DNA from 3 places in the Klebsiella sp. A52 genome. Region 2 is predicted to be linked to each of the others. Evidence: predicted binding sites of a transcription regulator. Region 2 holds the regulator's gene; each other region holds the start of a gene.

Region 1 (10,653 bases), 690 kb from region 2:
AGAAGGGTAATTACTCTTCTTTTGCACCGCGCATAGCGCGTTTACGGTCGTTCTCGGTCAGGTGACGTTTACGGATACGGATAGACGTCGGAGTAACTTCTACCAGTTCGTCGTCATCGATGAACTCCAGAGCCTGCTCCAGGGTCATCTTAACCGGCGGAACCAGAACCGTTGCTTCGTCAGTACCGGACGCACGCATGTTAGTCAGTTTCTTACCGGTCAGGCAGTTTACCGTCAGGTCATTAGAACGGCTGTGAATACCGATAATTTGACCTTCGTAAACTTCAGCGCCGTGGCCGAGGAACAGCTTACCGCGATCCTGCAGGCCGAACAGTGCGAACGCAACCGCTTTACCCTGACCGTTAGAGATCAGTACGCCGTTGTTACGCTGGCCCACTTCGCCCGGACGAACGTCGTCGTAGTGGCTGAAGGTGGAGTACAGCAGACCGGTACCGGAAGTCATGGTCATGAACTCTGAACGGAAGCCGATCAGACCACGGCTTGGGATCACGTAGTCGAGACGTACGCGGCCTTTGCCGTCTGGATTCATGTTTTTCAGGTCGCCTTTACGCTCACCCAGCGCCTGCATGACAGAACCCTGGTGCTGCTCTTCGACGTCCAGCGTCACGTTCTCGAACGGCTCTTGTTTACGGCCATCGATTTCGCGGAAGATAACTTTCGGACGGGAAACCGCCATCTCGAAACCTTCACGACGCATGTTTTCAATCAGAACGGACAGGTGCAGTTCACCACGACCAGAAACGCGGAACGCATCGGCGTCTTCGGTTTCTTCAACGCGCAGCGCAACGTTGTGCACCAGCTCTTTGTTCAGACGGTCCAGGATCTGGCGAGAGGTAACGAACTTACCTTCTTTACCGCAGAACGGAGAGGTGTTGACGTTGAAGAACATAGATACGGTCGGCTCATCAACAGACAGCGCCGGCAGCGCTTCGACGTTCTGCGGGTCGCAGATGGTGTCGGAGATGTTCAGCTCGCCCAGACCGGTGATCGCGATGATGTCGCCAGCTTCGGCTACGTCGCTCTCGATACGCTCGAGACCCAGGTGAGTCAGTACTTTACCAACTTTACCGTTACGGGTTTTCCCTTCGCTATCGATGATAGTGATCTGCTGGTTCGGCTTCACTTTACCGCGCTTGATGCGACCAATGCCGATTACGCCAACGTAGTTGTTGTAGTCGAGCTGGGAGATTTGCATCTGCAGCGGACCGTCAAGGTCAACGTCCGGCGCCGGTACACGGTCAACAATCGCCTGGTACAGCGGGGTCATGTCGTCAGCCATGTCTTCGTGGTCCAGACCCGCGATACCGTTCAGCGCGGAAGCGTAAACGATCGGGAAGTCCAGCTGTTCGTCGGTCGCGTCGAGGTTAACGAACAGGTCGAATACCTGGTCGACAACCCAATCCGGACGCGCGCCCGGACGGTCAACTTTGTTGATGACCACGATCGGCTTCAGACCGTGAGCAAACGCTTTTTTGGTAACAAAGCGCGTCTGCGGCATCGGGCCATCAAAGGCATCAACCACCAGCAGCACAGAGTCAACCATGGACATAACACGCTCAACTTCACCTCCGAAGTCGGCGTGCCCTGGGGTATCAACGATGTTGATACGGTAATCATTCCATTTGATTGCAGTGTTTTTAGCGAGGATGGTAATCCCACGCTCTTTCTCCAAATCGTTGGAGTCCATCACACGTTCTTGTGCTTCAGTACGTGCGTCGAACGTACCGGATTGCTGTAGCAGCTTATCAACCAGGGTAGTTTTACCATGGTCGACGTGCGCGATGATGGCGATATTACGCAGATTTTCGATCACAACTTTGCCTCAGGCATTAGAAATAGCGCGTTATTGTACACGTATTAAGCGAAGGACTGAACAGGATCACAAAGATCCTCCGCAAACAAGTATTGCAGAGTTTGTTTGTGATCGCTTTCACGGAGCGATAAAAGGGCACCGTAATAAAAATTGCACCAAAATGGTGCTCAATGTTCACATCGAGGCACTATTTTGGTGCATTATCTCCATCATGGTGCAGTCCTTTTGCACTATGGTGCGCATGATACAGCGTTTTACCGTACTTTTAAAAGTTGGCACAGATTTCGCTTTATATTTTTTAAGGCAACAACGCCACTTTTAAGTAGTAAGAAGTTCGTTACCACGACGACAATGACCAATCCGGGAGAGTTTAAGTATGTCCGCTGAACACGTTTTGACGATGCTGAACGAGCACGAAGTGAAGTTTGTCGATCTGCGCTTCACCGATACCAAAGGTAAAGAACAGCACGTCACGATTCCTTCCCATCAGGTAAATGCCGAATTCTTTGAAGAAGGCAAAATGTTTGATGGCTCCTCGATTGGCGGTTGGAAAGGTATTAACGAATCCGACATGGTCCTGATGCCGGATGCCACCACGGCGCTGATCGACCCGTTCTACGAAGAACCTACGCTGATCATCCGCTGCGATATCCTGGAACCAGGCACCCTGCAGGGCTACGACCGCGACCCGCGCTCTATCGCCAAGCGCGCTGAAGAATACCTGCGCGCCACCGGCATCGCCGACACCGTTCTGTTCGGGCCGGAACCAGAATTCTTCCTGTTCGATGACATCCGCTTTGGCGCATCCATCTCTGGTTCCCACGTAGCCATTGACGATATCGAAGGCGCATGGAACTCTTCTACCAAATACGAAGGCGGCAACAAAGGCCACCGTCCGGGCGTGAAAGGTGGTTACTTCCCGGTTCCGCCGGTAGACTCCTCTCAGGACATCCGTTCTACCATGTGTATGATCATGGAAGAGATGGGCCTGGTTGTTGAAGCTCACCACCACGAAGTGGCAACTGCAGGTCAGAACGAAATCGCCACCCGTTTCAACACCATGACCAAAAAAGCGGACGAAATTCAGATCTACAAATACGTTGTACACAACGTCGCTCACCGTTTCGGTAAAACCGCGACCTTCATGCCAAAACCAATGTTTGGCGATAACGGTTCCGGCATGCACTGCCACATGTCCCTGTCCAAGAACGGCGTAAACCTGTTCTCCGGCGACAAATACGCGGGCCTGTCTGAGCAAGCGCTGCACTACATCGGCGGTGTTATTAAGCACGCTAAAGCGATCAACGCCCTGGCGAACCCGACCACCAACTCCTACAAGCGTCTGGTCCCGGGTTACGAAGCGCCGGTCATGCTGGCTTACTCCGCCCGTAACCGCTCTGCTTCCATCCGTATTCCAGTGGTCGCCTCGCCGAAAGCGCGTCGTATCGAAGTACGCTTCCCGGACCCGGCTGCCAACCCGTACCTGTGCTTTGCCGCGCTGCTGATGGCCGGCCTCGACGGTATTAAAAACAAAATCCATCCTGGCGATGCGATGGACAAAAACCTGTACGATCTGCCGCCGGAAGAAGCGAAAGAAATCCCGCAGGTTGCCGGTTCTCTGGAAGAAGCCCTGCAGGCTCTGGATGCAGACCGCGAGTTCCTGACCGCAGGCGGCGTCTTCACTGACGAAGCTATCGATGCTTACATCGCCCTGCGCATTGAAGAAAACGACCGCGTACGTATGACTCCGCACCCGGTTGAGTTCGAACTGTACTACAGCGTCTGATTTTGCTGTAAATCCATGGTGTTCCCGTGTTGTGGCACGGGATACCAGGGATGTTTTGTTGCCGTGGAAACTTTCAGCCCATCTCAGGATGGGCTTTTTTCACCAGCAACACGCTGATCTCTCGCGCTTTTTACCAATAAAAAGCTATACTGCACTAAAATAGTGCAACCATTTCAGGAGACTGTCAGATGGCAACAGGCACACAGCCCGATGCTGGGCAGATCCTCAACTCGCTGATCCACAGTATCTTATTAGTCGATGACGACCTCGCGGTGCATTATGCCAACCCGGCAGCCCAGCAGTTACTGGCGCAAAGCTCGCGTAAATTATTCGGTACGCCGCTGCCAGAATTGCTGAGCTACTTTTCGTTAAACATTGGCCTGATGCAGGAGAGCCTGCAGGCGGGTCAGGGCTTCACGGATAACGAAGTGACGCTGGTGATTGACGGCCGCTCGCACATTCTCTCCCTCACCGCTCAGCGCCTGCCTGAAGGCTATATCCTGCTTGAGATGTCGCCGATGGATAACCAGCGTCGTTTGAGCCAGGAACAGCTGCAGCATGCTCAGCAGGTGGCGGCGCGCGATTTAGTGCGCGGTCTGGCGCATGAGATTAAAAACCCGCTCGGCGGCCTGCGCGGCGCGGCGCAGCTATTGAGTAAAGCGCTACCGGATCCCGCGCTGATGGAATATACCCAGGTGATTATTGAACAGGCCGACAGGTTACGTAACCTGGTCGATCGCCTGCTGGGGCCGCAGCATCCCGGTATGCACATCACGGAAAGCATTCATAAAGTCGCGGAGCGCGTGGTGGCGCTGGTCTCCATGGAGCTGCCGGATAACGTCAAATTGATCCGCGATTACGACCCGAGCCTGCCTGAGCTGGCCCACGACCCGGAACAAATCGAGCAAGTGCTGCTGAATATCGTGCGCAACGCGCTGCAGGCCCTGGGGCCCGAGGGCGGCGAAATCATCCTGCGCACCCGAACCGCCTTTCAGCTCACGCTCCACGGCGTACGTTACCGTCTGGCGGCGCGTATCGACGTGGAAGATAACGGGCCCGGTATCCCGCCCCATCTGCAGGATACGCTGTTTTACCCCATGGTCAGCGGCCGCGAAGGCGGTACCGGTCTTGGGCTTTCCATCGCCCGCAGTCTTATCGATCAGCACTCCGGCAAAATTGAATTTACCAGTTGGCCTGGCCATACCGAGTTCTCGGTATACCTGCCTATTCGGAAATAGAGGTGTTTATGCAACGAGGGATAGCCTGGGTAGTCGATGACGATAGCTCCATCCGTTGGGTGCTTGAACGCGCACTCACCGGAGCGGGTTTAAGCTGCACCACGTTTGAGAGCGGCAATGAGGTGCTTGATGCCCTCACTACCAAAACGCCGGACGTTTTACTTTCCGACATTCGCATGCCTGGGATGGACGGCCTGGCGCTGTTAAAGCAGATTAAACAACGCCATCCGATGCTTCCGGTCATCATTATGACCGCGCACTCGGATCTCGATGCCGCCGTCAGCGCCTATCAGCAGGGGGCCTTTGATTACCTGCCGAAACCTTTTGATATTGATGAGGCTGTCGCGCTGGTTGACCGTGCGATTAGCCATTATCAGGAGCAGCAGCAGCCGCGTAATACGCCGGTCAGCAGCCCGACGGCCGATATTATTGGCGAAGCGCCGGCGATGCAGGATGTGTTTCGCATCATTGGCCGACTGTCACGCTCCTCAATCAGCGTACTGATCAACGGCGAATCAGGTACCGGTAAAGAGCTGGTCGCCCACGCGCTGCATCGCCACAGTCCACGCGCCAAATCGCCGTTTATCGCCCTTAACATGGCGGCCATTCCGAAAGATTTGATTGAATCGGAACTATTCGGCCATGAAAAAGGAGCTTTTACCGGCGCCAATACCGTCCGTCAGGGGCGTTTTGAGCAGGCCGATGGCGGTACGCTGTTCCTTGATGAAATTGGCGATATGCCGCTGGATGTTCAGACGCGACTGCTGCGTGTGCTGGCTGACGGTCAATTTTATCGCGTTGGCGGTTATGCGCCGGTGAAAGTCGATGTGCGGATTATTGCCGCGACCCACCAGAACCTTGAGCTACGCGTGCAGGAAGGAAAATTCCGTGAAGATTTGTTCCATCGCCTGAACGTGATTCGCGTACATTTGCCGCCGCTGCGCGAACGCCGGGAAGATATTCCGCGCCTGGCGCGCCACTTCCTGCAGATTGCCGCCCGCGAACTGGGCGTCGAAGCCAAGCAGCTGCATCCGGAAACGGAAGCGGCGCTGACGCGGTTGGCCTGGCCCGGTAACGTACGACAGCTGGAGAACACCTGTCGCTGGCTAACGGTGATGGCAGCAGGCCAGGAGGTATTGACCCAGGATCTGCCGTCTGAGCTGTTCGAAACGTCGATTCCCGATAGCCCAACGCAGATCCAACCGGATAGCTGGGCGACGCTGCTGGGGCAATGGGCTGACCGCGCCCTGCGTTCCGGTCATCAAAACCTGCTATCAGAAGCGCAGCCGGAGATGGAGCGTGCATTGCTCACCACCGCGCTGCGTCATACGCAAGGGCATAAGCAGGAAGCCGCTCGCCTGCTGGGCTGGGGGCGAAATACGTTAACACGGAAGCTAAAAGAGCTGGGAATGGAATAACACCGGTCTTAGCGGCGAAATGAACGCCCGGTGAGCTGGCTCACCGGGATTCGCTTAAATAACGCGAGAGAACTGCTGCAGGCGCGCTTTCTGCCGCAGATAGGCATCGAAGCACATACAGATGTTACGAATCAACAGACGGCCTTTTGCCGTGACCTGTATTCCTTTTTCATCCACATCCACCAGCCCGTCTTTCGCCAGCGGCGCCAGCAATTTCATATCTTCGGCAAAGTAATCGTTGAAGATAAGATCCCACTGCGCTTCAACCGCCGCGAACTCAAGACGGAAGTTGCAAATCAGGGCCTTAATGACATCCCGGCGGATACAATCATCGCGGGTTAACGCAATACCCCGCCACAGCGCGGTACCGCTTTCATCGACCTGTTGGTAATACTGTTTCAGCTCTTTCTGGTTCTGCGCGTAGCAGTCGCCAATCATACTGATCGCCGACACGCCCATTCCGAGCAGATCGGTATCGCCCTGGGTGGTGTATCCCTGGAAGTTGCGGTGCAGCGCGCCTTCGCGCTGGGCAATCGCCAGTTCATCGTCCGGCCGGGCAAAGTGGTCCATGCCGATAAACTGATAGCCAGCGTCGGTAAGCGAAGCGATGGTTTCCTGCAGGATATCCAGTTTCTGCTCTGCGCTCGGTAAATCCGCGTCTTTAATTTTGCGCTGCGCAGCGAATAACGTTGGCAGATGCGCGTAGTTAAAGACGCTCAGACGGTCCGGGTTGAGTTCAGCCACTTTCTGCAGCGTGAAGGCAAAGCTTTCCGGCGTTTGCTTCGGCAGACCGTAAATCAAATCGATGTTGGTCGATGTGAAGCCAATCTCACGCGCATGACGCAGCAGCGCAAAGATGAATTCTTCATCTTGTTCACGGTTCACCAGGCGCTGTACTTCTTTATTGAAATCCTGCACCCCCATGCTCAGACGGTTGAACCCTGCGGATCGTAAATGATCCAGTACATCCAGTTCGATTTCACGCGGATCAACCTCAATTGAGATTTCCGCATCGGCGTTGAAGTTAAAGTGGTCGCGCAGCAGATTCATCAAGCGGCTGATTTGCGCTTTGTTGAGATAGGTTGGCGTACCGCCGCCCCAGTGCAGCTGGCTAACCTGACGGCCGGCAAAAAGCGGCGCGCGGTGAATAATTTCCTGCTCAAGGACATCAAGATACTGATCGGCCTTATGCTGCTGACGGGTGACAATCTTATTACAGCCGCAGAAATAGCAGAGCTTATGGCAGAACGGGATATGGACGTACAGCGACAGCGGGCGCTGCGGGTAGCGGGCGACGGCGGCGGCAAAATCAGCAGCGCCGAACGCCGGAGAAAACTCCAGCGCGGTGGGATACGAGGTATATCGCGGCCCGGAATAGTTATATTTCTGGATAAGGGCCAGATCCCAGTCGATTAACTGCTCAGACATGCTCACTCCTTCCGATGATGCCGCCGACGGGTACGTCGTGCCGGCCCAACCGCACCTCGGGTCATGAGCCGGTTGCGCAGCCATTTTTGACGCCGCGACAACCGTCTTAGTTTAACGAATAACCACAGCAGATAACATATAACCAGAAGGGTTATAAGCAGGACCGGGAATCCGATGGGATGCAAACGTTAGTTTCCACCCTTCAGCAGACGCATCATATCTTCCTGACGCTCTTCTTCTTCCTCGTCCTCGTCGTCGTCATAGGAGAGGCCAAGCTGCTGCATCAGCGCGTCAATACGATCCAGTTTGGCATCGACCCAGGCCTGCTCTTCAGCATTCAGGGTACCGCCCTCTTCCAGACGTTCCAGCAGCGCGTCCAGGCGCTCATCATTCTCCAGCAAATCCAGCTCAGCCTGCGGTGAAAGCATAGGTTTCTCGCTCTTCGGTTTGTGCTGCTTAACGGCCGGGGTGCTTTCAGTCACGCCCAGCGGGATCGGTTTTTTGCTGCCAATACGTGGGTCCTGCTGCTGGCTGCGACCTTTGCTTGCTGAAGCAGCATCGCCGCCGCTGGCGCGGCTGCCTGCGGCATGGCCGCGGTGTTTTTTCTGACGTTTACGGTCGCGTGCTTCCTGGTTCAACTCTTCACGCGACTTACCACGTGCTTTACCGCGCGATGCGGATGCCGGTTTTTTCATGATGTGTGATCTTCAGACAGTTTTCTTCAGTATAGAATTGAGGCGGAATCTAGCAGAAAGCAAGCAAAGAAAAAAGGCGACAGATTAATCTGTCGCCTTTTTCCGCACTCACAACCCTTAACGGGTTTCCACTTTCCATGTCAGCTATCGACTTACCCTGTCTTTCCCTTAGCTTCCAACGGTCCTTGTTCTATCCCTTTCCCTTTTAAAACGTCTCCAGACGTTTGTCATCCTGACAATCCTGGTCTTCGCCTCCTGGCGCTCCTGACCCCTCGTCCTGAGTCGTAATCCTCTGGCTTCCTCGCCTTTGCCCACTACTTTACCGTTTTGCCGGAAATCGACAACCACCTGTAGGATGAAAAGATAGCTTAAGGATATGGAGTTTCCTGTAACAGCATGATTTAACGGTGATCTATGAATTTGACGTCAGGTTTTTCTCACAAATTTCGTATAGTCCTTATGGGCAATGTCTCACAAAGCGTATGGTTTTTACTTACAGTAACGGCGTGCGGTAAAAACAGCCTTTTTCTGCCTTTCAGGTATAATCCCCGCTATAGCCTGATTTTACGGAGACGACAGTCTTGACCAACTGGAATTATCAACAGACGCATTTTGTTACGAGCGCGCCTGATATCCGCCATCTTCCATCCGATACCGGAATCGAAGTGGCATTCGCTGGCCGCTCAAATGCGGGCAAATCCAGCGCCCTTAATACGCTGACTAACCAGAAAAGCCTGGCGCGTACGTCAAAAACGCCGGGTCGTACCCAGCTTATCAACCTGTTTGAGGTTGCGGAAGGTAAACGCCTGGTCGACTTGCCGGGTTATGGCTACGCGCAGGTGCCGGAAGAGATGAAAATCAAATGGCAGAAAGCGCTGGGTGAGTATCTTGAAAAACGTCTGTGCCTGAAAGGCCTGGTGGTATTGATGGATATTCGTCATCCGCTGAAAGATCTCGATCAGCAGATGATCGAGTGGGCGGTAGAAAGCGATATTCAGGTGCTGGTGCTGCTAACCAAAGCCGATAAGCTCGCCAGCGGCGCGCGTAAAGCGCAGGTCAATATGGTGCGTGAAGCGGTACTGGCCTTCAATGGCGATATCCAGGTTGAACCTTTCTCTTCGCTGAAAAAATCTGGCGTGGATAAGTTGCGTCAGAAGCTGGATAGCTGGTTTAACGAAATCCCGCCGCAAGAAGCCGCCGAAGACGCAGAGTAACCCCCGCTTTTTCCGGATAATGGCGCCCAGCGCCCTATCCGGACGTTCATTTTGCGCTGTTGTCAGCACGTAAAACTTTTCTTTCGCGCAATAAAAAACGCCCCGGTCATAAATGACCGGGGCGGCTAAAATATTCAGCCAAATCCGATTACGTGAAGTAAAAGGTCTGAAAGATAGAACATCTTACCTCTGTACCCTACGCGAATAACTTTACTCTTCTTTCGGTTATGGATAAAGCACTTTTTGTAGTTTTTTTTCACTATTTACATAACAAATTCAAATGACCATCACAAAAATCTATAAGTTATGTTGCTTACTTACAAAAAAGAGCCTTACAGATTGCCCACTTAGTGCGCTTGATCCCAGTTTTCGCCGCTACCGACTTCCACTAATAACGGCACGGCCAGGGTGGTACTGTTTTCCATTAACTCATGCACCTTCTTCGATACGCTGTCCAGATCGTCTTTGTGCACTTCAAACACCAGTTCATCGTGCACCTGCATGATCATCCGCACGCGCGGTTTTTCGCTCAGCAGCCAGTCATCAACGGCAATCATCGCCCGCTTAATAATATCCGCCGCCGTTCCCTGCATCGGAGCGTTGATAGCCGCTCGTTCCGCGCCCGCGCGGCGGGCGCCATTGCTGGATTTGATATCCGGCAGGTACAGACGGCGCCCTTCCAGCGTTTCGACATAGCCCTGCTCTTTCGCCTGCGCGCGGGTACGTTCCATATAGTCCAGTACGCCCGGATAGCGCTCGAAATAGAGGTCCATATACTTCTGCGCTTCTTTACGCGGAATATTCAGCTGACGCGCCAGCCCAAATGCGCTCATGCCGTAAATCAGGCCGAAGTTAATCGCCTTCGCGCTACGGCGCTGTTCATTACTGACGCTTTCCAGCGGTAGGCCAAACACCTCTGCCGCGGTGGCGCGGTGAATATCCTTACCTTCCGCAAAAGCCTTCAGCAGCCCTTCATCGCGCGACAGGTGCGCCATGATGCGCAGCTCAATCTGCGAATAGTCGGCAGACACAATCAGGTA
Region 2 (10,653 bases):
TAGAACCTCTTATGAAATTCAGAACAAACAAACTCAGCCTTAACATTGCGCTCGCAAGCGCGCTTCTGGCCGCCAGCCTGCCGGCTCTGGCAAAAACCGGCGATACCGATCAGCCGATTCACATCGAATCCGATCAGCAGTCGCTGGATATGCAGGGTAACGTCGTGACCTTCACCGGTAATGTGGTCGTTACCCAGGGGACCATTAAGATCAATGCCGACAAGGTCGTGGTTACCCGCCCTGGCGGTGAAAAAGGCAAAGAGGTGATCGACGGTTTCGGCAATCCGGCCACCTTCTATCAGATGCAGGACAACGGCAAACCGGTGAAAGGCCGCGCGTCGAAAATGCATTATGAACTGCAGAACGATTTCGTGGTGCTGACCGGTAACGCGCATCTGGAACAGCTGGATAGCAATATTCAGGGCGATAAAATCACCTATCTGGTGAAAGAGCAGAAAATGCAGGCCTTCAGCAACAAAGGCGGCCGCGTGACTACGGTACTGGTGCCTTCGCAGTTGCAGGACAAAAGCGGCGATCAGCAAAAGAAAGGTAAGTAATCCGTTATGGCAACATTAACTGCAAAAAACCTCGCCAAAGCCTACAAAGGCCGCCGCGTGGTGGAAGACGTCAGCCTGACCGTCAACTCCGGTGAAATCGTCGGTCTGCTGGGCCCGAACGGCGCCGGTAAGACCACCACCTTTTATATGGTGGTGGGCATTGTGCCGCGCGATGCCGGCAACATTATCATTGACGATGAAGATATCAGTCTGCTGCCGCTGCACGCGCGCGCGCGCCGCGGCATTGGTTACCTGCCGCAGGAAGCCTCTATCTTCCGCCGCCTGAGCGTCTACGATAACCTGATGGCGGTGCTGCAGATTCGCGACGATCTCAGCAGCGAGCAGCGTGAAGATCGCGCTAAAGAGCTGATGGAAGAATTCCACATCGAACACCTGCGCGATAGCCTGGGCCAGGCGCTCTCCGGCGGTGAACGCCGCCGCGTCGAAATCGCCCGCGCGCTGGCGGCGAACCCCAAATTCATCCTGCTGGATGAACCGTTCGCCGGGGTCGACCCCATCTCCGTTATCGATATTAAACGCATCATCGAACACCTGCGCGACAGCGGGCTTGGCGTACTCATTACTGACCATAACGTCAGGGAGACGCTGGCGGTCTGTGAACGAGCTTATATCGTAAGCCAGGGCCATCTCATCGCCCACGGCACCCCGCAGCAAATCCTTGAAGACGAGCAGGTTAAACGCGTGTACCTTGGGGAAGACTTCAGACTCTGATAGGGTAGAGGTTATAGACGTTTTAGCCGGAGATATTGACCCTGAACATGAAGCAAGGTTTGCAATTAAGGCTAAGCCAACAGCTTGCCATGACGCCCCAACTGCAGCAGGCCATCCGCTTGTTGCAGCTGTCCACGTTAGAACTCCAGCAAGAACTCCAGCAGGCGCTGGAGAGTAACCCGTTGCTTGAGCAAACCGATCTTCACGAAGAGGTTGAAACCACAGAAGCCGAGGACCGCGAGTCTCTGGATACCGTCGACGCGCTCGAACAAAAAGAGATGCCGGACGAGCTCCCGCTGGACGCCAGTTGGGATGAAATCTACACCGCCGGCACGCCGTCGGGTAATGGCGTCGACTACCAGGACGATGAACTGCCGATCTATCAGGGTGAAACCACCCAGAGCCTGCAGGATTATCTGATGTGGCAGGTTGAGCTCACGCCTTTCACCGATACCGACCGCGCGATTGCCACCTCCATCGTCGATGCCGTTGACGATACCGGCTACCTTACTATTCCCATTCAGGACATTGTCGATAGTATCGAAGATGATGAAATTGGCATTGAGGAAGTGGAAGCGGTACTCAAACGCGTGCAGCGTTTCGATCCGGTCGGCGTCGCCGCCAGGGATCTCCGTGACTGCCTGCTGATCCAGCTTTCACAATTTGCCAAAGAGACGCCGTGGCTGGAAGAGGCGCGGTTGATCATCAGCGAGCATCTTGATCTCCTGGCCAACCACGATTTCCGCAGCCTGATGCGCGTCACCCGCTTGAAAGAAGACGTTCTGAAAGAGGCGGTTTGCCTGATCCAGTCGCTGGATCCGCGGCCGGGGCAGTCCATACAAACCAGCGAGCCGGAGTACGTGATCCCGGATGTGCTGGTGCGCAAGGTTAGCGGCCGCTGGGTTGTCGAGCTCAATTCCGATAGCATTCCGCGGCTGAAGATTAATCAGCAATACGCGGCGATGGGCAATAATGCGCGCAACGACGCCGACAGCCAATTTATCCGCAGCAACCTGCAGGAAGCCCGCTGGCTGATTAAGAGCCTTGAGAGCCGTAACGATACCCTACTGCGCGTCAGCCGCTGCATCGTCGAACAGCAGCAGGCCTTCTTTGAGCAGGGCGAAGAATTTATGAAACCGATGGTGCTGGCGGATATCGCCCAGGCCGTCGAGATGCATGAATCAACAATTTCACGCGTTACCACGCAAAAATATCTGCACAGTCCACGAGGTATTTTTGAGTTGAAGTATTTCTTCTCCAGCCATGTCAATACCGAAGGCGGCGGCGAAGCCTCGTCTACCGCCATTCGCGCGCTGGTGAAGAAGTTAATCGCCGCGGAAAACCCCGCGAAGCCGTTGAGCGACAGCAAGCTCACCACCATGCTCTCCGATCAGGGTATTATGGTGGCACGGCGCACTGTTGCTAAGTACCGAGAGTCTTTATCCATTCCGCCGTCAAACCAGCGCAAACAACTGGTCTGACACAACCGATAAGGAAGACACTATGCAGCTCAACATTACAGGACACAACGTCGAGATCACTCCTGCTATGCGCGACTTCGTCACCACGAAGTTCAGCAAACTGGAGCAGTTTTTCGATAGGATCAACCAGGTCTATATTGTGTTAAAAGTAGAGAAGGTGACGCAAATCGCGGACGCCAATTTGCATGTCAACGGTGGCGAAATCCATGCCAGTGCGGAAGGGCAGGATATGTATGCCGCTATCGATGGTCTTATCGATAAGCTGGCAAGACAGTTAACAAAACATAAAGATAAACTGAAACAACACTAATTGTCCGGGCGATCGCCCTTATCCGCAGCCCGCGGATAAGGGCAGCTCAGGTGAAATTATGATGAACAACGATTCCGCTCTACAACTGAGCAATGTCCTTAACCAGGATTGTACCCGTAGCCAGGTTCACTGCCAGAGCAAGAAACGCGCGCTGGAAATCATCAGCGAACTGGCGGCGAAGCAGCTAGGTTTACCGCCGCAGGTGGTCTTTGAAGCGATCCTGACCCGTGAAAAAATGGGCAGTACCGGGATCGGCAACGGCATTGCGATCCCTCACGGCAAGCTTGAAGAGGATACCCTGCGCGCCGTTGGCGTCTTTGTGCAGCTGGAAACGCCGATCGCCTTCGATGCGATCGACAATCAGCCGGTCGATCTGCTGTTTGCGCTACTGGTGCCGGCCGATCAAACCAAAACCCACCTGCATACGCTCTCGCTGGTCGCCAAACGTCTGGCGGACAAAACCATCTGCCGTCGCCTGCGCGCTGCGGTGAGCGATGAAGAGTTGTATGAGATCATCACCGAAGCAGGAAGCAGCGATGACGCTTAACGTGAGTCGCGCCTTAACCTTTATCGTACTGAGGAGAAACGGTACATGGTACTGATGATCGTCAGCGGCCGCTCTGGCTCGGGGAAATCCGTCGCCCTGCGAGCGCTGGAAGATATGGGCTTCTACTGTGTGGATAACCTGCCGGTAGTGCTGTTGCCTGAGCTGGCGCGAACGCTGGCCGACCGCGATATCTCCGCGGCCGTCAGCATCGACGTGCGCAACATGCCGGAATCACCGGAAATCTTTGAACAAGCGATGCAGAACCTGCCGGAATCCTTCTCCCCGCAGCTGCTGTTCCTTGATGCCGACCGCAACACCCTGATCCGCCGCTACAGCGATACCCGCCGCTTGCATCCGCTCTCCAGCAAGAATCTGTCGCTCGAAAGCGCGATCGACGAAGAGAGCGATCTGCTCGAGCCGCTGCGCTCGCGCGCGGACCTGATCGTCGATACTTCCGAAATGTCGGTGCATGAACTGGCCGAGATGCTGCGTACCCGCCTGCTAGGTAAACGCGAACGTGAATTGACGATGGTCTTTGAATCATTCGGCTTCAAACACGGTATCCCTATCGATGCCGATTACGTTTTTGACGTCCGTTTCCTGCCGAACCCGCACTGGGATCCGAAGCTACGCCCCATGACCGGCCTCGATAAACCGGTTGCCGCCTTCCTCGATCGCCATACGGAAGTGCATAACTTTATTTATCAGACCCGAAGCTATCTGGAGCTTTGGTTGCCAATGCTGGAAACCAATAACCGCAGCTATCTGACGGTGGCCATTGGTTGTACCGGCGGTAAGCATCGCTCGGTCTATATTGCCGAACAGCTGGCTGACTACTTCCGCTCGCGCGGTAAGAACGTGCAGTCTCGTCACCGGACGCTGGAAAAACGTAAATCATGACCGTCAAGCAAACCGTTGAAATCACCAACAAGCTGGGCATGCATGCGCGCCCGGCGATGAAGCTTTTCGAGCTAATGCAGAATTTCGATGCGGAAGTGTTGCTACGCAACGACGAAGGCACGGAGGCGGAAGCCAATAGCGTTATCGCCCTGCTGATGCTCGATTCCGCCAAAGGTCGTCAAATTGAGGTGGAGGCCAGCGGCCCGCAGGAAGTCGAAGCGCTGGCGGCGGTGATCGCGCTATTCAACGCCGGGTTTGATGAAGACTAAGCATCTCCCGGCGGGATTGCGGTTAATGCAGCTTATTGGCCTGCATAAAGCCTTCGCCGCCTAACTGACGCATCTGGCGCAGGATCCATGCCTGTCGGCTGCGAACATAACCTGATGGCGCATCGGCGCGAAACCGAATCGGATTCGGTAATACCGCCGCCAGCAGCGCGGCCTCTGCAGGGGTTAAACGGCTGGCCGGCTTATGAAAATAGCGCTGAGCCGCCGCTTCAACACCGAAAATACCGTCGCCAAACTCGGCGATATTCAGATACACGGTGAGAATGCGTTTCTTGCTCCAGACCGTTTCAATACCGACGGTCAGGCCCACTTCCAGCCCCTTGCGTAGCCAGCTACGGCCATCCCATAAAAACAGGTTTTTCGCCGTCTGCTGAGAGAGCGTCGACGCGCCGCGAATTCGATTTTCATTCCGTTCGTTGTGCGCCAGCGCTTTTTCGATTGCCGGCACGTCAAAACCCCAGTGGTCGGGGAATTTCTGATCTTCAGCGGCAATCACCGCCAGCCCCATCCAGGGGGAAATCTCGTCCATACCAACCCAATCAGAATGGGCGACATAATGAAAATCACCGGAGAACCAGGCGCTAACCTGGCGCTCGAGCATCACCGCTGAGAACGGCACCGGCAGAACGCTGAATACGGCGATACCGCCGCCCCAGAAAACCACGCAGATAAGCGCCAGGCGTAACAGCAGGCGCTTGATCATCGCCAGCGGCGCAACACGCTTACTCATTCAGCGAGAACCAGTACGCGATCGACCAGTTTCTCAATACCGCTGGCGGCCTCGGCAATATTCTGCGCCAGCATATAAGCAGGCGTAGTCACCACTTTGTTGTCTTCATCGACCACGATGTCGTCAACCGGGCACGGCACGTGCTCCGCGCCCATCTCTTCCAGCACCTCGGCAGTATCCGGATCGGTACCGATGGTTATCCGCAGCGGTGTCGGGAAAATCTTCGGCAACAGCGCCGGCGCGATACACATAAAGCCCAGCGGCTTACCCGCCTCGTGCATCGCCAGCGTTAACGCCTGCAGATCGCGGTCAACGACGCAGTCACTCCCCTGGGCGGCGAAATTACTCAGGTTTTTCGCCGCGCCAAAGCCGCCTGGCACAATCAGCGCATCCAGATCGTCCACACGGGCGCTGGCCAAAGGCTGAATAGCGCCGCGCGCAAGACGCGCCGCTTCAATCAGCACGTTGCGGCTTTCCGCCATCGTTTCGCCGGTCAGATGATTGATCACGTCGGTTTGCGCCTTATCCGGCGCAAAGCAGACGGCCTGCGCGCCGCGACGCGCAATGGCCAACAGGGTAATGACCGCTTCATGGATTTCTGCGCCGTCGTAAACGCCACAGCCGCTTAGTACCACGCCAATCTTCTTCATCTTGCTAACCCCTTAGCGCAACTCTATGAAACAAGTAAATAATTTTGATTTACTCGCTATGCTTCACATATTTTACCGATTCACGTAACAAATTATTTATGGTTTGCTATCTTAATGAACGAGCAAGCCAAATCCTCAGGTTGCGCCGTGTAAAAAAATCACTCGAACAATCCTGGCTCAACAACCAGTTCCCTGGTGTTGGCGCAGTATTCGCGCACCCCGGTTTATCCGGGGTCATTTTTTATCCGCCGCCGCAATCCAGGCCTTCAGTATCGCAACATCGTTTTGCCACTCGGATTTCATCTCTTCCACCCACTCGCCGACGTTGTCTTCCCACGCGGGTAAATCTGGCGTTTGGATCTGCTGTCCCAACTGCTGGATATGGCGCAGGCCTATCGAACCCGCCGCGCCCTTAATTTTATGGCCCTCATCGACGATACCTTTCTGGTCGCGCGCGGTGAGATTCGATTCCAGCACGGACATGTAGCCTGGCATCATCTTCTCAAACACCGCCAGCCCGTCGGTAATCAGCTTCGGTCCCACCAGCTCGATATATTGCTCCAGCATATCGGTGTCCAGTACCGATGCCGATTTCGCGACATCCACCGCAGGCGGTTCATGGCCGTCGTCTTCCGGCGCATCCCAGAATTTCTTGATGATCGCGGTTAACGCCGGTACCGACAGCGGCTTACTCAATACATCATCCATGCCGGCATCAAGGTACTCTTTTTTGTCCTTCAGCACGTTAGCGGTCAGCGCCACCAGCGGCGGCAGCTCATCGGCGGCATAGCGCTGTTTTAGCTGCCGCGAGATATCGAGGCCGGTCATGTCCGGTAGCTGAATATCCAGCAACACCAGGTCGTATTCGCCGGGTTCGAACATCTCCAGCGCGGCTTTACCGGTCATCGCCACGTCCACGCTGTTGCCCAGTTTTTCCAGCACCGAACGGGCGACAATCACGTTCAGTTCGATATCTTCCACCAGCAGCACGTTCAGCGCCGGCAGCGGCATATCGTCTTCGGCCAGCGTATCTTCGACTTCATCAGCCACCGCCTGCGCGTGTACGGTCAGGGTAAACGTCGCCCCCTGCCCCGGCTGGCTGGTCACGCTGATATCGCCGCCCATATTGCGCGCCAGACGGCGCGACACCGCCAGACCAATGCCGGTACCGGTTGCCGGTTTACCGCCATGGCTATCTTTCACCTGATAATACATGGCGAAAATTTTGTCCTGCTCCGCCTGCGGGATACCGATACCGGAGTCCTCGACTTCGAAGTGCAGCATATCGCCTTCATCATAGCGGACGCGCACGGTGACATTGCCCTGCTGGGTAAACTTCACCGCATTGCTGATCAGATTCCACAGGATCTGCCGCAGGCGCGTACCATCGGTTACCACCTTGTGCGGCAGCGGCTGGGTTGGCTCCATCACAAAGCGCAACCCTTTCTGCTGCGCCTGCAGGCCCGAGAGGTTCTCCAGATCGGCAAGGAAGCTGGTGAAGTCCACCTCCTGATTATCGAGCTGCACTTTGCGCCGCTCCATTTTATCCATGTCGATAATATCGTTGAAGATATTCCCCAGCGTCACCGCTGAAACATGGATAGTTTTCAGATATTTTTCCTGCTCGTTGGTCAATTCAGTATCCAGCAGGATGCGGCTGAGCCCAACGATGCCGTTGAGCGGCGTACGCAGCTCGTGGCTGATGGTTGAGATAAAGGTGGTCTTGTCCCGGCTGGCGCGCTCCAGCGCGTCCTGATAGCGCTTACGCTCGGTAATATCGCGGCCAAAGCCCATCAGGCCACGGCGCTTGCCCACGCGGTCATAGTAGGGGACCTTGCGGATCTCAAAGCAGGCTTTACGCCCATCGGGATAATCGAGCCATTGTTCGTAGGTCAGCGAGACATTATGGCGGAAGACTTTCTCATCGGTCTCCAGCACTTTCACCGCGGCTTCTTCGCTATAGACATCCTGCGGCTTGAGGTGAATCAGCTGCTTTTCGCTTTTTCCGGTCAACAGTTCCATCGCCCGGTTACAGCCGGAGAACTCTTTATCTTCGTTACGATAGAAAACCAGATCCGGTGAGGCATCAAGGAAAGAGCGCAGGAAGGAGGACTGTTGTTCCAGCTGAATTTGCGTCTCTTCACGCTCTTTCATCTCTATTTTCAACTGTTCCAGCGTAGTCTCGCGTTCCGCTTCCGCTTTCTCACGCTCGCCAATTTCCTGGTTCAACTGGGCGATATTGTCCTTGAGCTGCACGTTAAGCTTAAGGTCGCGCTCGCGCATCTCTTCCAGCTTTTCCACCAGCCGCGAGAGCCGCTGCCGCGACTCTTCCAGCTGTTCGACCACCACTGACAGAAAATAGACCGCCCAGGGGGTAATCAGCAGCCCGAAGAAGATAGAACGGATGACATCAATACTCTCCACCTGCCCATGCAGCACCATCGTGACGGCCATCTGCACCACGATAGCCAGCACCACCAGCGCCAGAGCTAACAGCATTGAAAAGCGCACCAGACCTAACTTCATCATCAGATCGACATAGTACTGCGCCAGCATACGAATTTGCTTCATGAGGGATTCCTTATCGCCAACTCCGCACAATAATACCCAATTCTGAACATTACGCTGTAAGTTGTGCAAAAAATGCGGCGGTAATCAGCCGTTAAGGAAGTGGAGCATCAGGCGGGCAGGATCCACGGTGTCCCCAATGCCGACCCCTGAACGCCATGGGCATTAAGGTATTTGTCCAGCTCGACCATGCCGGTCCAGCGGTTTTCGCACCACAGCGGCGCCAGCAGCGTTGGGCGACGGGCGCTGGCCGAGATACGGTGATAAATCACCTCCGGCGGGGTATGGCGAATCATCTCACCGGCGGTGACCGTATAGTCATCCAGCGCAATACCGTTCAGGCGCCCCGCCTGCCAGGCTTTCGCCATGATGCTGCCGGTCACGATGTGCAGCGGGTGCAGCTTGATGCCATCGACGCCGGTGTCAACTACCCGTTGCAGGGTGTGCAGGCACTGCTGCTGGGTTTCGCCCGGCAGGCCGACGATAAGATGCGCACAGACCTTTAATCCGCGCTCGCGCGCCAGTCGGGTGGTGCGCTGGTAGCAGGCAAAGTCATGGCCGCGATTGATACGATGCAGCGTTTTATCATGCGCAGTCTGCAATCCCAGCTCCAGCCAGATTTCATAGCCCTGCTCCCGATATTCGCTGAGCAGGTCCAGCACCGCATCGGGAACGCAGTCGGGGCGAGTGCCGACGCACAGCCCCACGATATTCGCCTGGCTCACCGCCTGCTGATACATCGAACGCAGGAGCTGAACTTCGGCAAAGGTGCTGGTGTAGGCCTGGAAATAAGCAAGATAGCGTTTCGCGCGGTTGACCAGCTGCGCCTGGTGCGCCAGCTGATCGGCAATTGAGCGGTACTGCTGGGCCTCGTCGGCGAAGGAGGCGACATTACAAAATGTGCAGCCGCCGCGGCCAATTGTGCCATCACGATTCGGGCAGCTAAATCCACCATGCAGCGTCAGTTTATGTACCTTTTCACCGTAGCGGCGCGTAAGATCCCCACCAAACATGTTGACTAATTTTTGTAACTGCATAATCTGATAGACCGGCCTCAAGAAAGGGGCCAAGCCTGCCATTTTTAGCCTCCGACGGCGATGACCTGGATCAATCGTCAGCGCGGCCGCTTAGCTCATTGCATATTCAATCAAAATAAACGCTGTTTCATTCACAGCTGCAGTAATAACATTTCCTTATACTTCAATGCTGAGTTTCAATTATCTTTGTCACAGCAAAAAATAGTTTTATTTCCTGCCATTAAGAACAGCAGCAGTCAAATACTCTGCTATAAAAATACAATTCAGCACAGAAAGGTAATCTTAGGCTGCGGATATAGTGAGACAGATCACACTAGATTACGCATCCCTGAGAGTTTACATGCCTTTAAAAAAACAATAATACCCTTTAAAATCATAAAATTAACCACCTCTTAGCACACTTTTGTATAAATAAGATTGCCATTTGACGTAAGTGTGGATTCTCGATAAGTTGGGAATCCGCTGGAAGCTTTCTGGATGAGCGCTCTGCTCATCATATTTATGCAGTAATTGAGATTCCCTCTTAATAGCAAGTCCTCAAACTTGTGTACCGATGCGAAAAGGATTTAAAGAGGGCGAATGCGAGGTAGGCAAAGATGCCCTTACCCCGTCGCCATGCTCTTGCTGTGCCTTGCGCGCAATCGATTAAGAGGGCATCCCGTAGAGCCTGGGGAGGTTCACTGATATGTTGTACGACAAATCCCTTGAGCGGGATAACTGTGGTTTCGGCCTGATCGCCCACATAGAAGGCGAACCTAGCCACAAGGTAGTGCGCACCGCTATACACGCACTGGCCCGAATGCAGCACCGCGGCGCGATCCTTGCCGATGGTAAAACCGGCGACGGTTGCGGCC
Region 3 (10,653 bases), 560 kb from region 2:
TACGGTCTGCTGCCGATGGAAGTCCATAGTGAGCAGGGCTGCGACGTGATTTCTCGCCTCAAGGTGCGTATCAACGAAGTTTATACCGCGCTGAATATGATTGATTTCGGTCTCGACAATCTGCCCGGCGGCCCGCTGATGGTGGATGGCTTCACCTATATTCCGCACCGCTTCGCGCTGGGCTTCTCGGAAGCGCCGCGCGGCGACGATATCCACTGGAGCATGACCGGCGACAACCAAAAACTGTACCGCTGGCGCTGCCGTGCGGCGACCTACGCCAACTGGCCGACCCTGCGCTATATGCTGCGCGGCAACACCGTCTCCGACGCGCCGCTGATTATCGGCAGCCTCGATCCCTGCTACTCCTGTACCGACCGCATGACGGTGGTCGATGTACGTAAGAAGAAAAGCAAAGTGGTGCCGTACAAAGAGCTGGAGCGCTACAGCATCGAGCGTAAAAACTCGCCGCTGAAATAATTGAGCCATTGCGTGGGGCCCCTCACCCCGACCCTCTCCCCACAGGGGAGAGGGGGAAGGGCAGAGCTGTCCCCTCTCACCACAAGGGAGAGAAGGAAGGGCAGAACGAGTGCGAATTCACTGACCGTGCACAACTGTCCCCTCTCCCTTTCAGGGAGAGGGCTAGGGTGAGGGAAAAAGGCCGCACACAACCTGGGAGCAACAATGTTTACCTTTATTAAAAAAGTCATCAAGACCGGCACCGCGACCCACTCCTATCCGCTGGAGCCGATGCCGGTGGATAAAAACTTCCGCGGCAAACCGGAGCACAATCCGCAGCAGTGCATCGGCTGCGCGGCCTGCGTGAATGCCTGTCCGTCTAACGCCCTGACGGTAGAGACCGATCTGGCGACTAACCAGCTGGCGTGGCAGTTCAACCTCGGGCGCTGTATTTTCTGCGGCCGCTGTGAAGAGGTCTGCCCGACGGCGGCGATTAAGCTGTCGCAGGAGTATGAACTGGCGGTGTGGAAAAAAGAGGATTTCCTCCAGCAATCGCGCTTTGCCATCTGCCACTGTCGGGTCTGCGCGCGGCCTTTCGCGGTACAAAAAGAGATCGACTACGCCATTGCGCTGCTTAAGCACAACGGCGATACCCGCGCCGAATTGCACCGCGAAAGTTTTGAGACCTGCCCGGAATGTAAACGCCAGAAATGCCTGGTGCCGTCCGATCGTATTGAACTGACTCGCCACATGAGGGAGGCCAGCTGATGAGCAATTTATTAGGCCCGCGCGATGAAAACGGCATTCCGCTGCCGATGACGGTGGATGAATCCATCGCCAGCATGAAGGCCTCGCTGCTGAAAAAAATCAAACGTTCCGCCTATGTTTACCGCGTCGACTGCGGCGGCTGTAACGGCTGTGAAATCGAGATTTTCGCCACCCTTTCGCCGCTATTCGACGCCGAACGCTTCGGGATTAAAGTTGTGCCATCGCCACGCCATGCCGATATTTTGCTGTTTACCGGCGCGGTGACCCGCGCGATGCGTTCGCCGGCGCTGCGCGCCTGGCAATCGGCGCCGGATCCGAAAATCTGCATCTCTTACGGCGCCTGCGGCAACAGCGGTGGTATCTTCCACGATTTGTACTGCGTATGGGGCGGCACCGACAAAATTGTGCCGGTCGATGTCTATATTCCGGGCTGTCCGCCGACGCCTGCCGCCACGCTGTACGGTTTTGCGATGGCGCTCGGTCTGCTGGAGCAAAAAATCCACGCCCGCCAGCCGGGCGAGCTTGATGAACAACCAACCGAATTGCTGCATCCCAACATGGTTCAGCCGCTGCGGGTACGTATCGATCGCGAAGCGCGCCGTCTGGCCGGCTATCGCTATGGCCGCCAGATCGCCGACGACTATATGCGTCTGCTGGGGCAGGGAGATAATCAGGTACTGCGCTGGCTGGAGGCGGAGAAAGATCCGCGTCTGACCGAAATCGTCACGCACCTGAATCAGGTGGTCGAGGGGGCGCGTATCCGATGAGCGAGACGGTGGTGTTCAGTCAGCTGAGCCGTAAATTTATTGATGAGAACGACGCGACGCCGGATCAGGCGCAGCAGGTGGTCTATTACAGCCTGGCGATTGGCCACCACCTCGGCGTCATCGACTGCCTGGAAGCGGCGTTAAGCTGCCCGTGGGAGGACTATCTGGCGTGGATTGGCACGCTGGAGGCGGGCAGCGCCGCGCGGCGCAAAATGGAAGGCGTACCGAAGTATGGCGAGATCGTTATCGACAGCAATCACGTGGCGATGCTGGCTAATGCCTTTGATAAAGCGCAGTCCGCGCAGACCCCGGAGCAGCAGGCGTGGAGTAAAACCCTGCTCAGCATGCTGCACGATATTCACCAGGAAAGCGCCATCTATCTGATGGTGAGGAGACTACGTGACTGACGTTTTACTGTGTGTCGGCAACAGCATGATGGGCGATGACGGCGCAGGCCCGCTGCTGGCGGAAATGTGCGCGGCCAATCCGGTCGGCGGCTGGGTGGTGATTGACGGCGGCAGCGCGCCGGAAAACGATATCGTCGCCATCCGCGAGCTGCGCCCGACCCGGCTACTGATCGTCGACGCGACCGATATGGGGCTTAATCCCGGCGAAATCCGTATTGTCGACCCGGACGATATCGCCGACATGTTTATGATGACCACCCACAATATGCCGCTTAACTATCTTATCGATCAGTTAAAAGAGGATATTGGCGAGGTGATTTTTGTGGGCATTCAACCTGATATTGTCGGTTTCTATTACCCGATGACTCAGCCTGTTAAGGATGCCGTCGCGACGGTATACGCGCGGCTTGACGGCTGGCAGGAGCAGGGCGGTTTTGCCGCGCTGGAAGCGGCCGAGGAAGAGGCGTTCCCCGGCCTTCCGGGAACGTCTCAGCGATTTTGAGGCCACCAACACCGGCAGTTTCAGCCAGCGTGGTGAATAAAATAACGGCAGGCCGTACGGACCGTAGGCCGGGTAAGGCGTAAGCCGCCACCCGGCAATACCGACTACTCCAGATCCGCCCCGTTGCTGGCGATGACCTTCTTATACCACCAGAACGATTTCTTGCGCTTGCGCGCAAGCGTGCCGTTTCCGGCATCGTCGCGATCGACATACACGAAACCGTAGCGCTTGCTCATCTCGCCGGTGGAGGCGGAGACCAAATCGATACAGCCCCAGCTGGTATAGCCGATGACCGGAATGCCATCATCGATGGCGTCGCGCATCGCCTTGATGTGTTCACGCAGATAGCTAATGCGGTAGTCGTCGTTGATTTCGCCGTTGGCGTCGATCTCATCGCGCGCGCCGAGTCCGTTTTCCACGAGGAATAGCGGTTTCTGATAGCGGTCATACATCATGTTCATGGTGATGCGCAGACCGAGCGGATCGATACCCCAGCCCCATTCGCTGGCCGCAATGTACGGATTCTTCAGCGACTTGACGATATTGGCGGCGTTGGTGTTGCTGGCGTTCATCTCCGCTGACGCGCAGCGCGAGGCGTAATAGCTAAAGGAGACGAAATCGACGGTGTTTTTAAGGATTTCGTCGTCGCCCGGCTGTTTGGCAATAGTGACGCCTTTCTCGCGGAATACCCGCGCGGCCCACACCGGATAGGCGCCGCGCGCCTGCACATCGATAAAGAACAGGTTTTCACGATCTTTTTCCAGCGCCATCCAGACATCTTCCGGCTTACAGGAATACGGGTAGAAGTTACCGCCCGCCAGCATGCAGCCGACCTGGTTTTGCGGGTTGACCTGATGGGCGATTTTTGTCGCCAGCGCGCTAGCCACCAGCTCGTGATGCGCGGCCTGGTATTTCACCTGCTCCTGATTTTCTCCCTCCTCAAACACCAGACCGGCGCCAGAGTAGGGACTATGCAGCATGATGTTGATTTCGTTGAAGGTGAGCCAGTATTTCACCAGTCCGTCAAAAGCTTCAAAACAGGTGCGCGCATAGTGGCTGAAGAAATCGACCATCTTCCGATTACGCCAGGAGCCATATTCCGTCACCAGATGCATCGGTACATCAAAGTGGCACAGGGTGACCAGCGGTTCGATCCCGTACTTTCTGCACTCTTCGAACATCGCACGGTAGAAAGCGATACCTTCTGGGTTTGGCTGTTGTTCATCACCGCGCGGGAACAGGCGGCTCCAGGCGATAGAGGTACGAAAGACGCTAAACCCCATCTCCGCCATCAGGGCGATATCCTCTTTATAGCGATGGTAAAAATCGATCGCCACGTGGCTTGGATAAAATTCGTCTTTGCGAAGCGTAAAGCGCTTCTCCTGACCCAGCTTTACCGCCAGGCGATGGGCGCCGTGCGGAATAGTATCAACGGTCGTCAGCCCTTTGCCGCCCTCAAGATAAGCGCCTTCAGACTGGTTAGCGGCCAGAGCGCCGCCCCATAAAAATCCGTGTGGAAAACTCGACATGCGTTACCTCGCGTTCAAAAAAGTGTTCAGGCGTGAGTGGCCGCGCCCTGGCGCTGTCTGGCGTCGGCGGCGGCATTTTCTACCGGGATATCTTCAAAACCGAGCAGCAGCGTCAGCACAAAGGAGAGCACCACCGACAGCGCCATCACGCCAAAGACCCAAACGATAGTCATCGGATTGGCCGGATCGAAAAACTGGACGCTGGTGAACAGCCCCGGCGCCGCCATCGAATGGCTGGCCAGCCCGGCAATCCCCGCCACCGCGCCGCAAATAAAGCCACTGATTAAGCTGGCGACCAGCGGGCGTTTCAGACGTACCGCCACGCCGTACAGCGCCGGTTCGGAAATCCCGGCCAGAATCGCCGATGCCGCTGCCGCTAATGCGGTCTGGCGCAGCTCCGGGTTTTTGGTTTTCCACGCCACCGCCAGCGACGATCCGCCCAGCGACAGGTTGGCACCGATTTCCGATGGCATCACCATGCCCTCTTTGCCGGTTTCGGCGATGGTTTGAATGATGGTTGGCGTAAAGACGCGGTGCATGCCGGTCATCACCAGCAGCGGCCAGAGTCCACCCATGATCGCCACCGACAGCCAGCCGAGATAGCTATGGATCGTGTACACCAGCGCGGAGATCGCGCTGCCGATCCAGATGCCGAGCGGGCCAATCAGCAGGATCGCCAGCGGCGCGGCAATCAGCACGATCAGCATCGGTTTAAGGAAGTTTTTCGTCACCGCCGGGGTGATGCGATCGACCCAGCGCTCGATATAAGAGAGACACCAGGTCATCACCAGCGCCGGGATCACCGTGTAGGTGTATTTCACCGCGGTAACCGGAATGAAGGCGAATTCAACGTGCTCGCCCTGCGCGGCTTTAGCCATTAATTCGATGAACCCCGGATGCACCAGCACCCCGGCGATGGCGATAGCCAGCGACATATTGGTTTTGAATTTTACCGCCGCGGAAGCGGCAACCATCAGCGGCAGGAAGAAGAACGCGCCGTCGCCGATAAGCGTCAGAATGGTCAGCGTCGGCGAGCCCTTTGGCAACGCGCCGCTCATCTCCAGGATCATCGCCAGCAGTTTGACCATCGATCCGCCGATAATCGCCGGGATCAGCGGCGACATGGTGCCGATCAGCGCATCAAGGATCCCGGCGCCGATGCGTTTTAAGGTCAGCGGCGGTTTCCCCTGCGGCTCCGCCGGGCGCAACTCGCCGGGCAGCAGATTCAGCACCTCGCGATACGCCTGCGAGACGGTATTGCCGATGATCACCTGACACTGGTTATCGCTACGCACGACGCCAAGTACCCCTTGCAGCGCTTTCAGCGCCGGGGCGTCCACGCGTTGGTTATCTTTCACCACGAAGCGCAGGCGGGTCATGCAGTGGGTCACGGCAACGACGTTGTCTGCGCCGCCGATCGCCGTCAGGATCTGGTTCGCCAGGGCTGCATAATTTTTAGACATCGGATTTTATCCTGTTTTATCAATAGGGTACTGATTACACGCCAGCGCCTGACGGCGGCTATGCGCGGTATATGCATAGGAAACCGGTTCCACAAAATCATGATGAGTTTCATTGAGTCATACAAGAACTAAAAAAATCACTTTGCAAATTTGTGATTTTGATCGCTTTGTAGGCAGAGGCAGAGCAACATCATGGAGATGCCGACTGCTGAAAAACGGCCAGACGTGCAGTACACTGCAGGCAACTTAAGTTACAGGAAGAACCCATGGCAACGATGCTGGAGGTTGCGAAGCGCGCGGGAGTATCAAAGGCGACCGTTTCGCGGGTGCTGTCGGGCAACGGCTATGTCAGCCAGGAAACCAAAGACCGGGTGTTTCAGGCAATTGCCGAAAGCGGCTATCGGCCGAATCTGCTGGCGCGCAATCTGGCGACCAAAAAAAGCCAGACCATCGGGCTGGTGGTAACCAACACCCTTTATCACGGCGTTTATTTCAGCGAGCTGCTGTTTCACGTGGCGCGGCTGACGGAAGATCAGGGGCGGCAGCTGATCCTGGCCGACGGCAAACACAGCGCGCAAGAAGAGCGCGAGGCGATTCAGTATCTGCTCGACCTGCGCTGTGACGCGATCATCATCTATCCGCGCTTTCTAAGCGTCGATGAAATGGATGAGATCATCGACAATCATGAGCAGCCGATCGTGGTGCTGAACCGTCGCCTGCGCCGCCACGCCAGCCACTGCGTATGGTCCGATCACAAAGCCTCGGCGCGGATGGCGGTTGAAAAGTTAATTACCAGCGGTCATCGCGACATTGCGTTTATCACCGGTTCGCTGGATTCGCCTACCGGGGTTGAGCGTCTCTCTGGTTATAAAGACGCGCTGGCAGGCCAGGGGCTTCCCGTGCGGCAAGAACTGATCGTTGAAGGGCGCTGGACGCCGCACACCGGCGCCGCCGCTGTCGAAGCGCTCAGCCAACGCGGCGTCAGTTTCAGCGCGCTGGTCGCCAGTAATGACGACATGGCGATCGGCGCGATTAAGCAACTGCACCAGCAGGGGATCGCGGTGCCGCAGCAGGTATCGGTGATCGGTTTCGATGACATCGCGCTGGCGCCGTATGTGATCCCCTCGCTCTCCAGCGTTAAAATTCCGGTCACCGAAATGATGAAAGAGAGCATCAACAGGCTGATCTTTATGCTCGACGGCGGCGAATTTAAATATCAGCAAACTTTCCCCGGCGAGCTGATTGAACGCGAGTCGTTGGCGCGCGGCCCGCATGCCTGATGTCGTCATCTGTCATCGTCAGTTGTGACGATGACAGCGGCTGTTAATTTAATTCCCTTAAATTTCAATTAAATAAAAGTTGGAACGTATTATGCATAATCCGGCGCGTTAACTTCTTTCCGCTGGAGAAATGGATGAACCGTTTCATTATCGCCGATGCGAGCAAATGCATCGGCTGCCGCACCTGTGAAGTGGCCTGCGTGGTCTCTCATCAGGAAAATCAGGATTGCGCCGCGCTGACGCCGCAGTCGTTCCTGCCGCGTATTCACGTGATCAAAGGCGTCAATGTGTCGACGGCGACGGCCTGTCGTCAATGTGAAGACGCGCCATGCGCCAACGTCTGCCCGAACGGCGCTATCAGCCGCGATAAAGGCTTTGTCCACGTGATGCAGGAGCGCTGCATCGGCTGTAAAACCTGCGTTGTCGCCTGCCCGTATGGGGCGATGGAAGTGGTGGTGCGCCCGGTCGTTCGCCACAGCGGCGCCGGGTTGAACGTCATGGCGGAAAAAGCCGAAGCCAACAAGTGCGACCTGTGCCACCAGCGCGATAGCGGTCCGGCCTGCATTGAAGCCTGCCCGACGCACGCGCTGGTTTGCGTCGACCGCAACAAGCTTGAGCAGATGAACCTCGAAAAACGTCGCCGTACAGCGCTGGCCTGGTAATACACCGTATGAACGGGGTGCAAATCCGCATTCGCGGTAAAGTGCAGGGGGTGGGTTTCCGCCCCTTCGTCTGGCAACTGGCGCGACAAATGGCGCGCGGCGGCGATGTCTGTAACGACGGCGACGGCGTGCTGGTCAGGCTGATCGGCGACGACGGTGGTTTTACCGCCGCGTTGGCCCGTCACTGTCCGCCGCTGGCGCGTATTGACAGCACCGACTGCACCCCGTTTCACTGGCATAAGCTTCCTCAGGATTTCACCATACGCCACAGCGGCGGCGGCAGTATGCGCACGCAGATTGTTCCCGATGCCGCAACCTGCCCGGCGTGCCTGGCGGAGATGAACGATCCGCAAGAACGCCGTTACCGTTACCCCTTTATCAACTGTACCCATTGCGGGCCGCGCTTCACCATTATTCGCGCCATGCCATACGATCGCCCCTTTACCGCGATGGCGCCGTTCCCGCTGTGTCCGCGCTGCGCTGCCGAGTATCGGGAGCCTGCCGATCGCCGTTTTCACGCCCAGCCGGTGGCCTGTGCCGATTGCGGCCCGCAGCTGGAGTGGCGGGCGGGAACGCTAACGCTAGCCGCTGAAGCGGCGCTGCAGGCGGCCATCGCGCGGCTGGCGGCGGGCGGTATTGTGGCGATAAAAGGGATTGGCGGTTTTCATCTGGCCTGCGATGCCGGCAATAGCGTGGCGGTGGCAGCGCTGCGCGCGCGAAAACGGCGCCCGGCAAAACCGCTGGCGGTAATGCTGCCGACGGCAGCGGAGTTACCCGCGGCGGCGGCGGCGCTGCTGCGCTCGCCCGCCGCGCCGATTGTATTGCTGGCTAAAGCGCAGGTTCCCGGCCTGTGTGACGAGATTGCGCCAGGGCTTGCGGAAGTCGGGGTGATGCTGCCGTCTAATCCGCTGCAGCATTTACTTCTGCAGGCGCTGGCGCGCCCGATAGTGATGACCTCCGGTAACCTCAGCGGCCGCCCTCCGGCGTTGAGTAATCAAGAAGCGCTCATCGACTTAGCCGATATAGCCGACGGTTTTCTGCTACATAATCGCGATATCGTGCAGCGTATGGACGATTCGCTGGTGCGCTCAAGCGGTGAGATGCTGCGCCGCGCCCGTGGCTACGTGCCGGATGCGCTGCCGCTGCCGCCGGGCCTGGATAATATTCCGCCGCTGTTGGCGCTGGGGGCGGATATGAAAAATACCTTCTGCCTGGCGCGCGGCGGCGAAGCGGTGCTGAGCCAGCATTTTGGCGATCTCGGCGAGGAGGGCGTCGAGCAACAGTGGCGCAGTGCGCTGCGGTTAATGCAGAGCATTTATGCGTTTGCGCCGCAGCGGGTGGCGGTTGACGCCCATCCCGGCTATCGCTCGACGCAGTGGGCGGCGTCAATGTCGTTACCGGTCGAGCCGGTACTGCATCACCATGCCCACGCGGCGGCTTGCCTGGCGGAACACCGCTGGCCGCTCGACGGCGGCGATGCGATCGCTCTGACCCTTGATGGCATCGGGATGGGGGAAAACGGCGCGCTGTGGGGCGGCGAATGCCTGCGGGTGAACTACCGCGAATGCGAACATCTTGGCGGCCTCCCGGCCGTTGCGCTGCCGGGCGGTGATCTGGCGGCACGCCAGCCGTGGCGAAATTTGTTGGCCCAGTGCCTGGCATTTATTCCCGACTGGCAGTCATACCCGCCAACCGCCGCGCTGGGGCAGCGAAACTGGCCGCTGTTGGCGCAGGCCATCGAACGCGGCATTAATTCGCCGCGCGCCTCTTCCTGCGGACGGCTGTTTGATGCCGTTGCCTGCGCGCTGGATTGCGCGCCGGAGAGCCTGAGCTACGAAGGCGAGGCGGCCTGTCGGCTGGAGGCGCTGGCCGCCAGCTGTCCGGGCGTCAGCCATCCGGTCACGCTGCCCTGGCGCGGCGGCGAGCTGGACTTATCCACCTTCTGGCGACAGTGGTTGCGCTGGCAGGCGACGCCCGCGCAGAAAGCCTGGGCCTTTCATGATGCGCTGGCCTGGGGGCTGGCGGCGATGGCGCGTGACTGCGCCGCTTCCCGCGGGATCGCGACAATCGTTTGTAGCGGCGGCGTACTGCATAATCAGCTGCTCGCCGCCCGCCTCAGCGATTACCTTTCTGATTTTACTTTGCTTTTGCCGCAGCAGCTTCCCGCTGGCGATGGCGCGATCGCCTACGGTCAGGCGGTGGTGGCCGCCGCCCGCTGGCAGTCTCAAAGGATTTAAGATGATAACGATGATTTTACGCCAACAGCCGCGTGCGGCGGCGCTGGTTCTGGGACTTATCGCCGCGAACGCCCTGGCCTGGCTATGGGCGTTTCAGGCGTTTGGCGATAGCGGGGCATTGATGGCCGCCAGTCTGCTGGCCTGGGGTTACGGTCTGCGCCATGCGGTCGACGCCGACCATATTGCGGCGATTGATAGCGTCACCCGCAAGATGATGCAGCAGGGGCGGCGGCCGTTTGGCGTCGGGGCGTGGTTTTCGCTAGGGCATTCGTCGATCGTGGTGCTGGCGTCGGCGGCGATTGCCGCGACGGCCACCGCCTTCAGCCAGCAGATGAGCTGGCTACACGATACCGGCAGCGTGATTGGCACCGCGGTATCGGCGCTGTTCCTGCTGGCGATGGCGCTGGTCAATCTGGTGATTTTGCGCAGCGTGTGGCGCAGCTTCCAGGCGTGGAAGCGCGGTGAAAAGGTCAGCGATGAGATAGTTAGCGGCGGCGGCATGATGAGCTGGCTGTTTGGCAAAACCTTCCGGCTGATAAGCCGCAGCTGGCAGATGTATCTGGTGGGCTTTTTGTTTGGTCT

The links. The regulator sigma-54, encoded in region 2, starts transcription at its own class of promoters, with help from an activator protein. The targets are predictions, from matches to a motif close to GTTGGCACANNTTTCGCTNT.
Region 1: a site for sigma-54 is predicted at 2,106-2,125, ahead of glnA (glutamate--ammonia ligase). Genes of this name have one in related genera too.
Region 3: a site for sigma-54 is predicted at 7,251-7,270, ahead of hydN (electron transport protein HydN). Genes of this name have one in related genera too.

What each region holds. Positions count from the first base shown of each region.
Region 1 is NZ_CP074437.1:1,194,877-1,205,529, forward strand. Features, by position in the region: gene typA (ribosome-dependent GTPase TypA) at 11-1,834, opposite strand; gene glnA (glutamate--ammonia ligase) at 2,211-3,620, shown strand; gene glnL (nitrogen regulation protein NR(II)) at 3,809-4,858, shown strand; gene glnG (nitrogen regulation protein NR(I)) at 4,867-6,276, shown strand; gene hemN (oxygen-independent coproporphyrinogen III oxidase) at 6,331-7,704, opposite strand; gene yihI (Der GTPase-activating protein YihI) at 7,893-8,399, opposite strand; gene yihA (ribosome biogenesis GTP-binding protein YihA/YsxC) at 8,981-9,613, shown strand; gene polA (DNA polymerase I) at 9,961-10,653, opposite strand, start outside.
Region 2 is NZ_CP074437.1:1,886,783-1,897,435, reverse strand. Features, by position in the region: gene lptC (LPS export ABC transporter periplasmic protein LptC) at 1-43, shown strand, start outside; gene lptA (lipopolysaccharide ABC transporter substrate-binding protein LptA) at 12-557, shown strand; gene lptB (LPS export ABC transporter ATP-binding protein) at 564-1,289, shown strand; gene rpoN (RNA polymerase factor sigma-54) at 1,337-2,770, shown strand; gene hpf (ribosome hibernation promoting factor) at 2,793-3,080, shown strand; gene ptsN (PTS IIA-like nitrogen regulatory protein PtsN) at 3,139-3,627, shown strand; gene rapZ (RNase adapter RapZ) at 3,673-4,527, shown strand; gene npr (PTS phosphocarrier protein NPr) at 4,524-4,796, shown strand; gene mtgA (monofunctional biosynthetic peptidoglycan transglycosylase) at 4,819-5,544, opposite strand; gene elbB (isoprenoid biosynthesis glyoxalase ElbB) at 5,541-6,194, opposite strand; gene arcB (aerobic respiration two-component sensor histidine kinase ArcB) at 6,429-8,765, opposite strand; gene KGA69_RS08875 (tRNA modification radical SAM protein MnmL/YtqA) at 8,873-9,799, opposite strand; gene gltB (glutamate synthase large subunit) at 10,485-10,653, shown strand, end outside.
Region 3 is NZ_CP074437.1:2,443,174-2,453,826, forward strand. Features, by position in the region: gene hycE (formate hydrogenlyase subunit HycE) at 1-477, shown strand, start outside; gene KGA69_RS11505 (formate hydrogenlyase complex iron-sulfur subunit) at 682-1,224, shown strand; gene KGA69_RS11510 (NADH-quinone oxidoreductase subunit B family protein) at 1,224-1,991, shown strand; gene KGA69_RS11515 (formate hydrogenlyase maturation HycH family protein) at 1,988-2,398, shown strand; gene hycI (hydrogenase maturation peptidase HycI) at 2,391-2,900, shown strand; gene KGA69_RS11525 (6-phospho-beta-glucosidase) at 3,005-4,429, opposite strand; gene ascF (PTS cellobiose/arbutin/salicin transporter subunit IIBC) at 4,456-5,892, opposite strand; gene KGA69_RS11535 (LacI family DNA-binding transcriptional regulator) at 6,159-7,172, shown strand; gene hydN (electron transport protein HydN) at 7,307-7,834, shown strand; gene hypF (carbamoyltransferase HypF) at 7,843-10,071, shown strand; gene KGA69_RS11550 (HoxN/HupN/NixA family nickel/cobalt transporter) at 10,073-10,653, shown strand, end outside.